Regions from separate parts of the Xanthobacter versatilis genome, predicted to be linked through region 1. Evidence: predicted binding sites of a transcription regulator. Region 1 holds the regulator's gene; the other holds the start of a gene.
What was found. The regulator LexA, encoded in region 1, represses DNA repair genes until DNA is damaged. The targets are predictions, from matches to a motif close to TGTTCNNNNTGTGTTCNG.
Positions count from the first base shown of each region.

Region 2: a site for LexA is predicted at 2,810-2,827, ahead of V5F66_RS17815 (ImuA family protein). Genes of this name have one in related genera too.

Region 1 covers NZ_JBAFVB010000002.1:197,713-203,228, reverse strand. Annotated here, with positions in the region: gene V5F66_RS04585 (ComEC/Rec2 family competence protein) at 1-1,783, shown strand, start outside; gene lexA (transcriptional repressor LexA) at 1,917-2,630, opposite strand; gene V5F66_RS04575 (molybdopterin molybdotransferase MoeA) at 2,738-3,943, opposite strand; gene moaC (cyclic pyranopterin monophosphate synthase MoaC) at 4,017-4,505, opposite strand; gene V5F66_RS04565 (DUF2147 domain-containing protein) at 4,633-5,052, opposite strand; gene trpC (indole-3-glycerol phosphate synthase TrpC) at 5,130-5,516, opposite strand, start outside.
Region 2 covers NZ_JBAFVB010000010.1:70,134-75,649, reverse strand. Annotated here, with positions in the region: gene V5F66_RS17825 (error-prone DNA polymerase) at 1-470, opposite strand, end outside; gene V5F66_RS17820 (DinB/UmuC family translesion DNA polymerase) at 482-1,885, opposite strand; gene V5F66_RS17815 (ImuA family protein) at 1,938-2,807, opposite strand; gene V5F66_RS17810 (ATP-dependent nuclease) at 3,093-4,592, opposite strand; gene V5F66_RS17805 (hypothetical protein) at 5,002-5,516, opposite strand, start outside.

The sequences.
Region 1 (5,516 bases):
CAGGCCGGTGAAGGGACTGGACAAGGTTCCGCGCCTCGTCCGCCTCACCCTGCGCAAGGGCTGGGCGCCGCCGGTGGGCACCCATGTCACCCAGCTCTCCCAGTTGCTGCCGCCGCTCGGGCCGGCCATGCCCAGCTCCCATGATTTCGGCCGGAACCCCTGGTTCGCGGGCATCGGCGGCGTGGGCTACGGCCTGGGGCGGCCCAAGCTCGCGGAGCCAGCGGAACCACCCCTGCCGGTACGCCTCGCCATGGCGGTGGAGGCCGTGCGCGACAGCCTGTCCCGCCGCATCCGGGCCTCGCTGTCCGGCACGCCGGCGGAAATCGCCGTGGCGCTGGTAGCGGGCGACCGTTCCGCGATCGCGCCGGAGGTGGAAGAGAGCATGCGCGTGTCCGGGCTCACGCACATCCTGTCCATCTCTGGCCTGCACATGGCGCTGGTCGCGGGCACGCTGTTCGCGTTCATGCGCGGCGGCCTCGCTCTGGTGCCGGCGCTGGCGCTGGGCTTCCCCATCAAGTCGCTGGCGGCCGTCGTTGCCCTCACCGGCAGCGCCGCCTATCTGGTGCTGTCCGGCAATGACGTTCCGGCGCAGCGCTCGTTCGTGATGACGGCGCTGGTATTGAGCGGCGTGCTGGTGGGCCGGCCGGCGCTGACCCTGCGCACCGTGGGCGTGGCCGGGGTCTGCGTGCTCGCCTTCACCCCCGAGGCGGCGCTCGATCCCGGCACGCAAATGTCGTTCGCCGCCACCCTCGCCCTCGTTGCCGCCTATGAGCGCCTGCGGCCCATGCGCGCCCTGCCGCGACCCGACGGATGGGTCGGGCAGGCCGCCATCTGGCTCGCGGTTTTGGTGGGCGGGACGGCGCTGACCTCCCTGGTGGCGGGGCTGGCGACGGCGCCCTACGGCATCTTCCACTTCCAGCGCGTGGCGCCCTATGGCCTGCTCGCCAATCTCGCCGCCATGCCGGCAGTGTCGTTCATGGTGATGCCCTTCGGCCTGCTGGGCGTGCTGCTGATGCCGTTCGGATTCGATCATCTGGCCTGGCCGGTGATGGGCAAAGGCATCGAGATCATGGTGGCGGTCTCGGACGCCATCGCGGTGCTGCCAGGGGCCGACGGCAGGGTCGATCCGGTCGGACCGCCGACGCTCGCGCTGTTCAGCCTGGGCCTGACGGCGCTTTGCCTGCTGCGCGGATGGCTCACGGCCGTCGCGATCGTGCCGTTCGCCCTCGCCCTGCTCATGTCCGGCGCGCCGCCGCGCCCGGACATTCTCATCGCACCCGATGCCCAGACGGTGGCCGTGCGCGGGCCCGACGGGCGGCTCTCGGTGCTCGGCGCGCGCAGCCAGCGGCTGGTGGTGGAGCAGTGGATGACGCGGGAGGGTGACATGCGAAAGGCGGGTGCCGAAGGGCTTGCCGCGCTGTTCACCTGCGATCCCCTCGGCTGCACCGCTCCCTTGCCGGGCGGCGGCACCATCGCCGTATCGCGGCGGGCGGAAAGCCTGGAGGCAGACTGCCTGGAATCGCGCATCGTCGTCACACGGGATGTGCCGCCCCGGCGCTGCCCGGCCCAGGTGGTGACGCCTGAAACGCTGCAGCGCACCGGCACTTTGGCCTATCACTTCCGTAAGGGAATAAGCAGCGAGGGGGCAAGCGGCGGGAACTGGCAGATCGAGCCGACCCGCAAGCCCAACGTCCAGCGCCCCTGGATGCCGCCCCTGCCACCTGAGCCCGCCCCGCAGCGCCCGGCGACGGACGATCCGGAAGCCGACGCCGCATCGGAGTGAAGCGGCCAAAAGCATCGACGGCTCAAAAAGCTGGGGTGAGAAGCGTCGCTCCAGAGGAGCCGGTCCCGTTGAGCATGGTGACCGCCACGCCCCTCACCCCGTCGCGGCCTCCCCACCGGGGAGGAAGCGAAAATCAATAGCGGCGCATGAGGCCGATGAGGCGGCCCTGGATGCGCACCCGGTCGGGCCCGAAGATGCGTGTCTCGTAGGCGGGATTGGCGGCTTCGAGGGCGATGGAGGCGCCCTTCTTGCGCAGGCGCTTCAGCGTGGCTTCCTCGTCGTCCACGAGCGCCACGATGATGTCGCCGGTGTCCGCCGTATCGCACTTGCGGATGAGAACCGTGTCACCGTCGAGGATGCCGGCCTCGATCATGCTGTCGCCGCGCACCTCCAGGGCGAAATGCTCGCCGCTGCCCAGCATCTCAGGCGGAATGTTGAGGGTGTGGCTGCGGGTCTGGATGGCGGAGATGGGCGAGCCCGCCGCAATCCGGCCCATAACCGGAACGGTGACCACCTGGCCTGCGCCTTCGTCATCATCCGCAGCCGGACGCACCTTGCCGAGGCTGCCTTCGATCACCGAGGGAGAGAAGCCGCGACTGGCGGAGCGGGGCGTGGCGAGGCCGGGGGCGACGCTGTCCGGCAGGCGCACCACCTCGAGGGCGCGCGCCCGGTTGGGCAGCCGGCGGATGAAACCGCGCTCCTCCAGTGCCGTGATCAGGCGATGGATGCCGGACTTGGACCGCAGGTCCAGCGCCTCCTTCATCTCGTCGAAGGAGGGGGGCACGCCGGTCTCCTTCAGCCGCTCATGAATGAAGCGAAGCAGGTCATATTGCTTGCGCGTCAGCATCTCTCGCCCCCTGCTGGCGCCAGCCTGTGCGCCGCGAAACAAATCATGAACGGTTTCTATCTGTTCCTTTTGTGTTCCGCAAGGGGTGAAGGCAGGGTTAAGACCGCTCAATCATCGAAGGGAATGATCTCGCAAGGGTCTCCGGCCGTGGCGGCAGGCGCGAAGGGCGGGCGGATGAGCAGGCAGTCGGCGGCGGCCAGAACGCTCAGCATGGCGCTGTCCTGGGAGGCGCAAGGCGTCACATGCACCGTTCCGTCGGGGTGGCGGTCCATGCGGGCGCGCATGAAATCACGGCGCACGTCGTTGGCCGGGATGTCCACCGCGAGGCGCGCCGGCGCCGTCAGGGGACCAGGCATGGCGTCGCCCTGAAGCGCGCGCAGCAACGGCACCAGAAATACCATGGCGCAGACGTGGGACGAGACCGGATTGCCCGGCAGGCCGAGCACCCGCACGCCGTCCTTGCCACCGAACATCAGCGGCTTGCCCGGGCGCAGGGCGATCTTGTGCACGAACAGCTCCACCCCCTCGGCGCGCAGCGCCGGCGCCATCAGATCATGGTCGCCCACCGAGGCGCCACCGGAGGAGATGACGAGATCGAAGTCGCCCGAAAGCGCCTGCGCCACCACGGCACGGATGGCGGCAAGGTCATCCCGCACCAGCCCGAGGTCCGTCACCTCCGCGCCGGCGCGGCGGGCGAGGGTGGCGAGGCCGAAGGCGTTGGAAACGACGATCTCGCTGTCCTGACCGGTGCCGGTGCCGGGCAGCACCAGTTCGTCGCCAGTCTGCAGCACCGCCACGCGCGGGCGCCGCGCCACCGGCAGGACCGCATGATCCATAGCGGCGGCAAGCATCACGTCGCGGCCGGTCAGCCGCCGCCCGGCCAACAGGCCCGGCGTGCCCGCGGTGAAATCGCAGCCCTTCTTGCGCACGTTGCGCAGGGCGGCGGTGGGGGCCGTGGTGGTGAGGGTATCGCCGTCGCGGCTGGTGTTCTCCTGAATCACCACCGTGTCGGCGCCCTCCGGCACCACTGCGCCGGTGAAGATGCGCACCGCCTGGCCCGGCCCCACGGCGCCCGCGAATGGCCGGCCGGCCGCCGATTCGCCGATCACGGTGAGGCGGGCAGGGGTCTGTGCGATGTCGCTCCCGCGCACCGCATAGCCGTCCATGGCCGACATGTCGGCGGGCGGCTGGGTGCGGCGGGCGGGCAGGTCCTGCGCCAGCACGCGTCCATCTGCCAGCGCCACGGGCACCTGCTCGACACCCAGGGCCGATACCCCGGCCGTCACGAGGCCTATGGCCTCCTCGACGGTCATGAGGGGCGCCTTCTTGCCCGCCGGCTTCCCGGCGCCCGTTGTCGTGCTCGGTTCCATCAGTGGTTCGGCCTCTTCAGTCCGTGGGCGGTTCCGCGCGGAAATGCCCGCTGGCGCCGCCGGATTTCTCCAGAAGCCGGATCCCTTCAATGCGCATGCCACGGTCGGCCGCCTTGGCCATGTCGTAGATGGTGAGGCAGGCCACCGAGATCGCGGTCAGCGCCTCCATCTCCACGCCGGTCTGGCCCGTGGTCTTGGCCCGCGCGGTGACATGAAGGCCCGGCAGGGCGGAATCGGGCACGACCTCCACCTCCACCTTGGTGAGCATCAGTGGGTGGCACAGGGGGATGAGCTCATGGGTGCGCTTGGCGGCCATGATGCCTGCGAGGCGCGCGACGCCCATCACGTCGCCCTTCTTGGCGTTGCCGGAGAGGATGAGCTCAAGGGTCGCCGGAGCCATGGCCACGCGGCCCTCGGCCACAGCCTCGCGGGCGGTCGCGGCCTTGTCGGACACGTCCACCATGCGGGCCGAGCCCTCGGCATCGATATGGGTCAGGCTCGCCATGGCCGTCGGTGCGTCCCGGAATCGTTTCGTGCGGGACGGAAGATGGCGCCCGCGGCGGGTCCTGTCCACCTTGGCAAGGCAGACAGAAGATCGCCGGGGCGTTCGCGAGGTGAAAGCGGCCTGCGCGTCAGCGCAGCCGGGTCCAGGTCTGCGTCTTGCAGAGCGGCGCCACCACGCAGCCGCGCAGCTTCAGGGTGTCGTCGCCATCGAGGGTGATGGAGCCGGAATAGGTCTTGCCGTCCTCGGCATTATAGATGCTGCCGCCGCTCCATTCCTTCGGCCCGCCCGAGAAGCCGGTAAGGATGGTGACACCCTTCACCGGACGGCTGCGCAGGGACGCGTTGGCATTGTTCACGTCCTTGAGGTTGGGATCGGCCTTGATTCCCTCGGAGGAGACAAGGCGGCCGCACAGGCTGGCGCCGCACTTGGAAATCTCCACCTGGCCACCCCGCGAGGGGGTCTGCCACAGGCCGACAGGGTCGGCGGCCAAGGCCGGGGCGCAGAACAGGCCGGCAATGGCAATGCCGGCGAACAGGCGCAATCTCATGAAAGTCCTCCCTTGGGTGCGGCCCACTTGCGGAACCGTCATGCCCATTAAGGCGGAACTTTACGTATACGGCAAGTCTAGACCGCAAGGAGCTGGGACGTGGCGGAAGCGACATCCTCCTGCCGCATCAGGCTCTCGCCTACGAGGATGGTGCCGATGCCAACCTTCGCGAGCCGCGCCACGTCCTGCGGCGTGAAGATGCCGCTCTCGCCGATGGCGATCCGGTCTTTCGGCACGCGGGGGGCGAGGCGCTCGGAGGTTTCCAGCGAAGTCTCGAAGGTGCGCAGGTTGCGGTTGTTGATGCCGATGAGCCGGCACGGCAGGTCCAGCGCCCGCTCCAGCTCGGCGTCGTCGTGCACCTCCACGATGGCATCCATGCCATAAGCGGCGGCGGCATCAGCGAGGTCACGGGCGAGCAGGTCGTCCACCCCGGCCATGATGATGAGGATGCAGTCCGCCCCCCA
Region 2 (5,516 bases), on a different contig from region 1:
GGATCGGCCAGCAGGTCGGAGAGGGCGAGGTGGCATTCGCCCTTCTTCGCCCGGCGGTTGCCGGTGGTAAGCAGCCGGCATAGCCGCCCCCAGCCGGCGCGATCCGCCGGATAGGCGAGGATGTCCGGCGTGTTATCGCAGAAGACGAGGCGGGTGCCGGTGGCGAGGCGGAAGGCGCGGGCCCGCGCGGCAAGACGGGACCTGGCGGCGCGGGTTTCCGCGTCGTCCTCATCCCCGGCGTTCTCGTCCGCGTCGAGGCGGCGCAGCTCTTCCAAGGCGCTATAGGCCCGCACCACGCCGGCGACGGTGTTGCGATCGGCGATGCCGAGGCCGCAGTGGCCGAGGCGGACGGCGACCTCCACCAGCCGCGCCGGCGCGCTCGCCCCGCGCAGGAAGGAGAAATGGGAGGCGGCGCAAAGCTCCGCATAGGCCGGCGCCGGGGCGATGGCGTTCATGGCAGGCGTGGTCATGGGCGACGTGCTCACGGGAACAGCCCGTGCAGGAACCAGCGCGGCTCCGATGTCTCCCGCCCGTAGGTGCCGGCGCGATAGAGCCAGAAACGGCGGCCTTCCTTGTCCTCCACGCGGAAATAATCGCGGGTCAGCGCTTCCGACCCGGTCCACCATTCGGCGGCGATGCGCTCCGGCCCCTCGGCGCGCACCACCTCGTGCAGCATGCGCCGCCAGCGGAAGCGCAAAGGCGGGCCGTCCGGCACCTCGGCCAGGGTCTCCACCGGCTCGGGATGGGCGAACAGGGCCGGCGGGCGGGGCAGGGGCGCGCCCTCCGCCGCCGCTGCGGGCCAGGCGGCGAGGCCCGCCACGGCCCAGCCCTTCTGTGCCGGCACGCGCGCCGCCGCCCGCTCGGGCACATGGCTGTCCTGCGGCTGAAGGCACATCACCCGGCGCGGGCCGAGGCGGGCGGACAGCACGTCCACCAGCTCCGACAGGGCGGCTTCCTCAGGCGGCGCGCCGAAGGCGGCCTGGGTGGCGGTAAGCTGCTCGCAGGCGGTGACCGACAGGCGGATCACGTCATAGCCGAAGCCGGGGTCCAGCGGATCGGCCAGCGCCGCGAGCCGCTCGCGGAACAGGCCGGCGAGGCGCGCGGCATCGCGCAAAGGGGCGGCGGTGCCCGCCTCCACCCGCCGCACGGCGCCGTCGCTGCGGAAGAAGGCCGCCGCAAAGCGCCGCCCGCCTTCCCCGTGCCGCTCCAGCACGCCAGCCAGCTCGCGGGCGAGGTCGGCGATCACGGCGCGGGCGGTGTCCTCATCTCCCATGGGCTCGGCGAAGCGCCGTTCGGCCACGTAGACGGGCAGGGGATTGAGGGGGGAGATGGGGGCATCCGCCGCGCCGGTGATCTCCTCCAGCCGGCAGACGATCCGGCTGCCGAAGCGGGCGGCGAGCGCGGCTCGGGGCTTGCCCGAAAGGTCGCCGATGGTGGCAAGGCCGAGATAGGCGAGGCTGCGCTCGGCCTCCGGATCCAGCTCCAGCGCGGCCACCGGCAGGCCGGCCACGGCCTGCCCCTCCGTCCCCGGCGCGGCCACGAGGCCGGGGCGCCAGCGGGCCAGCGCCAGCGCCGCGCGCGCGGTGCCGGCCACCGCGCCCTGGACCGCGAAGCCCTGGGCGGTGAGGCGCGCCACCATGGCGGCGAGCATGGCCTTTTCGCCGGCAAACAGGTGGGCGCAGCCGGTGATGTCGAGCACGATGCCATAAGGCAGCGCGAGCGCCACGAACGGCGTCCAGCGCTCGCACCAGCAGGCGATGGCGGCCAGCAGCGCGCCGTCCGCCGCCGGGTCCGCCTCCACCGCCTGAAGCTGTGGCACGCGAGCCTGCGCATCCGCCAAGGTCAGGCCCGGATGGAGGCCGAGGCGCGCCGCCGCCGCGTCCACCGCCTGGAGGCGGCGGGCGTTGGCGAGGGTGTGCACCACCGCGAGAGGCGCCTCATCCGGCGCGGCGCTCGAAGGAGCCGACGACCACGGGGGCCGGGCCGTCCGCGCGTGCCGGGCCTTGCGATGCAGCCGGTCGGTGGACAGGCGGGGCAGCAGCAGGGCGGCGAGGCGCCGGGGCGAAGCGTCGGGCATGGGCATTCCATTCCACAATCCAGCGGCCGGTGGGCCCGGCCCGGTTGCGGGCCAGCTCCAGAGCGAAGGCGGGCGGCCCGAGGCAGAAGGCCGGCGCTCCCGCCGCGCCGGAGGGGGCGGCCGAGGCCAGCCAGCGGGTAGCGGCGGCAGAAGGCACGGGCTCCGCCGCCGAACGCAGCAGCAGGGCCGGCACCCCCGAGCGCTCGGCCCTCAGCGCGAGGCGGCGCGTGGCGGTGAGGTCGAGGCGGGCGGGCATGCCCCAGGGCTCCACCACCACCAGTCCGAGGACGGCATGGCGCAGTGCCTCCTCGGCGGCGGCGAGGGTGTCGGTGGCATCCGCTCCCTGGACCACGATGAGCCGCGCCGGATCGAGCCCGAAGGCGGCGCAGCCCGGCCCGTAGAGGTCGCCGCCCTCCAGCGCGGCGAGGTCCTGCCGCACCCACACCACCGGCCGCCGTGTGCCGGCGGCAAGGGCCAGGGCGAAGCCGAGGGCGGCGGCGCCATTGCCCTTGTCGCAGGCAAACACCTCGTGCAGCGCGCCGAGGGGGAGCCCCCCGCCCAGCGCCCCATCCAGCGGCGCGCCGAGGGCCATATGCCCCCGCGCCGCCCCTGCCGCCGGGGTGCCTGCGTGCTGGATCTCCTCCACCCGCCGCCGCAACGCGACCAAGGCATCCCCATCGCTTCCCTGCCGCCCGATGCCCTCGCGCCCGATCCTTTCGCGCTCATGCATGATGTTCCTCTTTTGTTCTTATAAAAGGACTCCGTTGGGGGCGAATGTCAACGGGGAGGGGGATGGGGTGACCCAGTGCAGCCACTCGGCTGCTTTCCTCCTTATATCCGCTTGCGACCCCATTCCGGACACTCAGAGGTAGCGATCGGACTCCCGAAAGCTACCACCGCACTTTCGTCGGAACTGGTTGGAATGGACCTGCCATAAGCGGCCCACCCATTGCCTGCCGATCACCGCTTGGTGCAGGGGGTGTCGATGACAAGGTGAAGTGGGCAACGGCAAGGTCTACACGAGACCGCCGAGCAGAGTCATGAAGCTCGCTTTGTGCGTAGGCCAAGACGATGTGGCAAACACTCCAGACAGTTTCTCTCTGATCACTTCGTCTGTTCCTTGGGTGCGCGTCTTCAGATACTCCGTCATCTCCTCGACAATGACTTTCGCAGCCTTCCTCTGGGGGGCTCCTTTCAGAGTTGCGTCGTATTTCAAAATAATGTTTCTTACCTGTAGCAGATTGTCTCCAAATCTTTCGCGCAGCTTCTGTTCGAAGGCCACAGGATTTCCGGCCGCAAGCTCCATCAATCCAACCTCGGGAGTGAACGGCAGAAACGCGATCTGCTTCCTCAGCTCATCGTACTTGGCCAGCTTGGAATGATTGTTCGCTTTTGTCCAAGCCGAAATCACCTCACTTGAAACGTCACTGTCGAGCACGGCCATTTGCTTGACCGAAACCGGAAGCACGGAACGATTGCGGTCCAAGAATCCGATCACTTCGTTGAATCCTCCCACGGGCACGATCTTTGCCGATGGACGAAGAGTGGGGTCGGTGTATTTCTCGTTTACGAAGAGCTCGTAGAACGAGTTCAAGACATCTCTGGCGAGGAGATCTTCCACGTATAGCATAATATCGGGAAGGGCCTCCTCGTCCGATGCGATGTTGCCAATCGCGTATGTCGGGAAGCAACCCACGATCGGTCTGATCTCGCCGTCGTCCTGCTTCTCCAGATAGATGATTCGAGAGCGGTCGATCGTCTTGAGCAGGGTAACGGAGTGGGTCGAGAAGATCACCGTCAGCGATTTGTCTTTGGCTTGCCGCTCCAGATAGCGCAGCAGTTCCACCTGCGCGCGCGGGTGGAGGGCCATCTCCAGCTCGTCAACGATGATCATGCTGTTGTTCGCAACGTTCTTCAACAAACGCAGAAGTTTTAGAACGCACAGCTCACCAAGGCTGAAGTGCTTTTCCGAGTGATAGGTCTGGGGTGACGTGCCCAAGGACAACACAAAGGCATCATTGCCGATGCCCCGGGAGAGATTGATCGAGCGCAGATTCAAGAATTTGTGGGTCTGGAAGATTTGGTTGGCCGCGGCGATGATTTGCTTGTCGACGGTTTTGATGTGTCGCGTTTCGAAGTCCTCGGGCCTCGGCGTTATGCGATCTGCCGTTGCACCAATGTAGGTGACCGAAGAATAGCCGAAGCTCTTGAACATATGCGATGCGCTGCGGGGGCGTGGGGTCCAACGCTTGCCCCGATAGGCGTACTCAACTGTGGATCCGTTGACTTCGTAGGTCACAGTTCCCGTTGCGTGGTTGTCGAGGCGATCGGAACGCAGGGACGACGGGAAGTGCACGGGAAAGGCGTTGCGATTACCCAGCCGCCGAATGCATGCCAGCAAAGAGGTCTTCCCTGCTCCATTGGCACCGGTCAGCAGCCACACGCCTCGATCGGGAATAGGGAACCTTAAACGCTGAATATTGCGCAGATTACAGATTTCGATCGAGCCAGGCATCCGTCCCCCAAACGATATTTTCAAGTCAAGACAGCACTCATAACTGCAATTTTGTCAGGAGCACCAGAACGATCTGCGCCGGCTTGCGCCCTTGGGCACCTTTGTTCGCGTCTCAAAGCGTCCATATTAAAATTCTACGAGTCCTCAGTGGTAAGCCGCCCAGCGTTGAAACCTCTTCTCACTACAATCCAAAATCTCCGGCGACACCAGTTCATATTATGCCATCATGAGGTTGCGTCTCCGGAATGCCAAGTCCTCTGCCACGACCGAGGCGCCGCCGATTTGGATCAATGGCAGGTAACTAAAACGGCTTACGCAAAACGGCCGGTCTGTTTTCCACCCCAAAGGAGAAATTGGTTGCCATCTCAGCGAACGGCCGCATCTGGCGGATCCAAGCACTACCTCCCCCCTAAACCCGCCTCTCCCAAGGGTGCTGTGCAAACTTCAGCCTCCCTTCCCCCACATCATGCCGGGCGAGGATCTCGTCCAATGCCGCCCGGCCGATGGACAGGGTGTCGACCAGCGTCGTCGCGATGTCCGCGATGGCGGACTGGGCGTTGGGGTGGAGGACGATGCGGCTCGCCTTGTCCGTGCAATAGCCCATGAACATGGCCTGCTGCTCTGGGCCCAAAGCGAAGTGGGATCGCAGCTGTTGGATCTCGGCGTCGTCGGTGCGGTGGGAATCGATGCGCGGGATGTAGAGCGGGGCGAGCTGCTTCCAGTAGTGCGCCTCGGCGATCTGCCCGGCCAGGAGGATGACGATGGCATCCTCGATGAAGTGGCGGTCGGCCTTGGCGTTCAGGTCCAGCACCAGCTCGCCCGCGCCCGCGAAGCGGGTTTCCCCGCTGAGGCCGTGGGGCGGGTGAAGGGCCGCGCCGGTCACGTCGCGCTTGTGGAGGAGGGCGACCAGAGCATGCCCGGCCT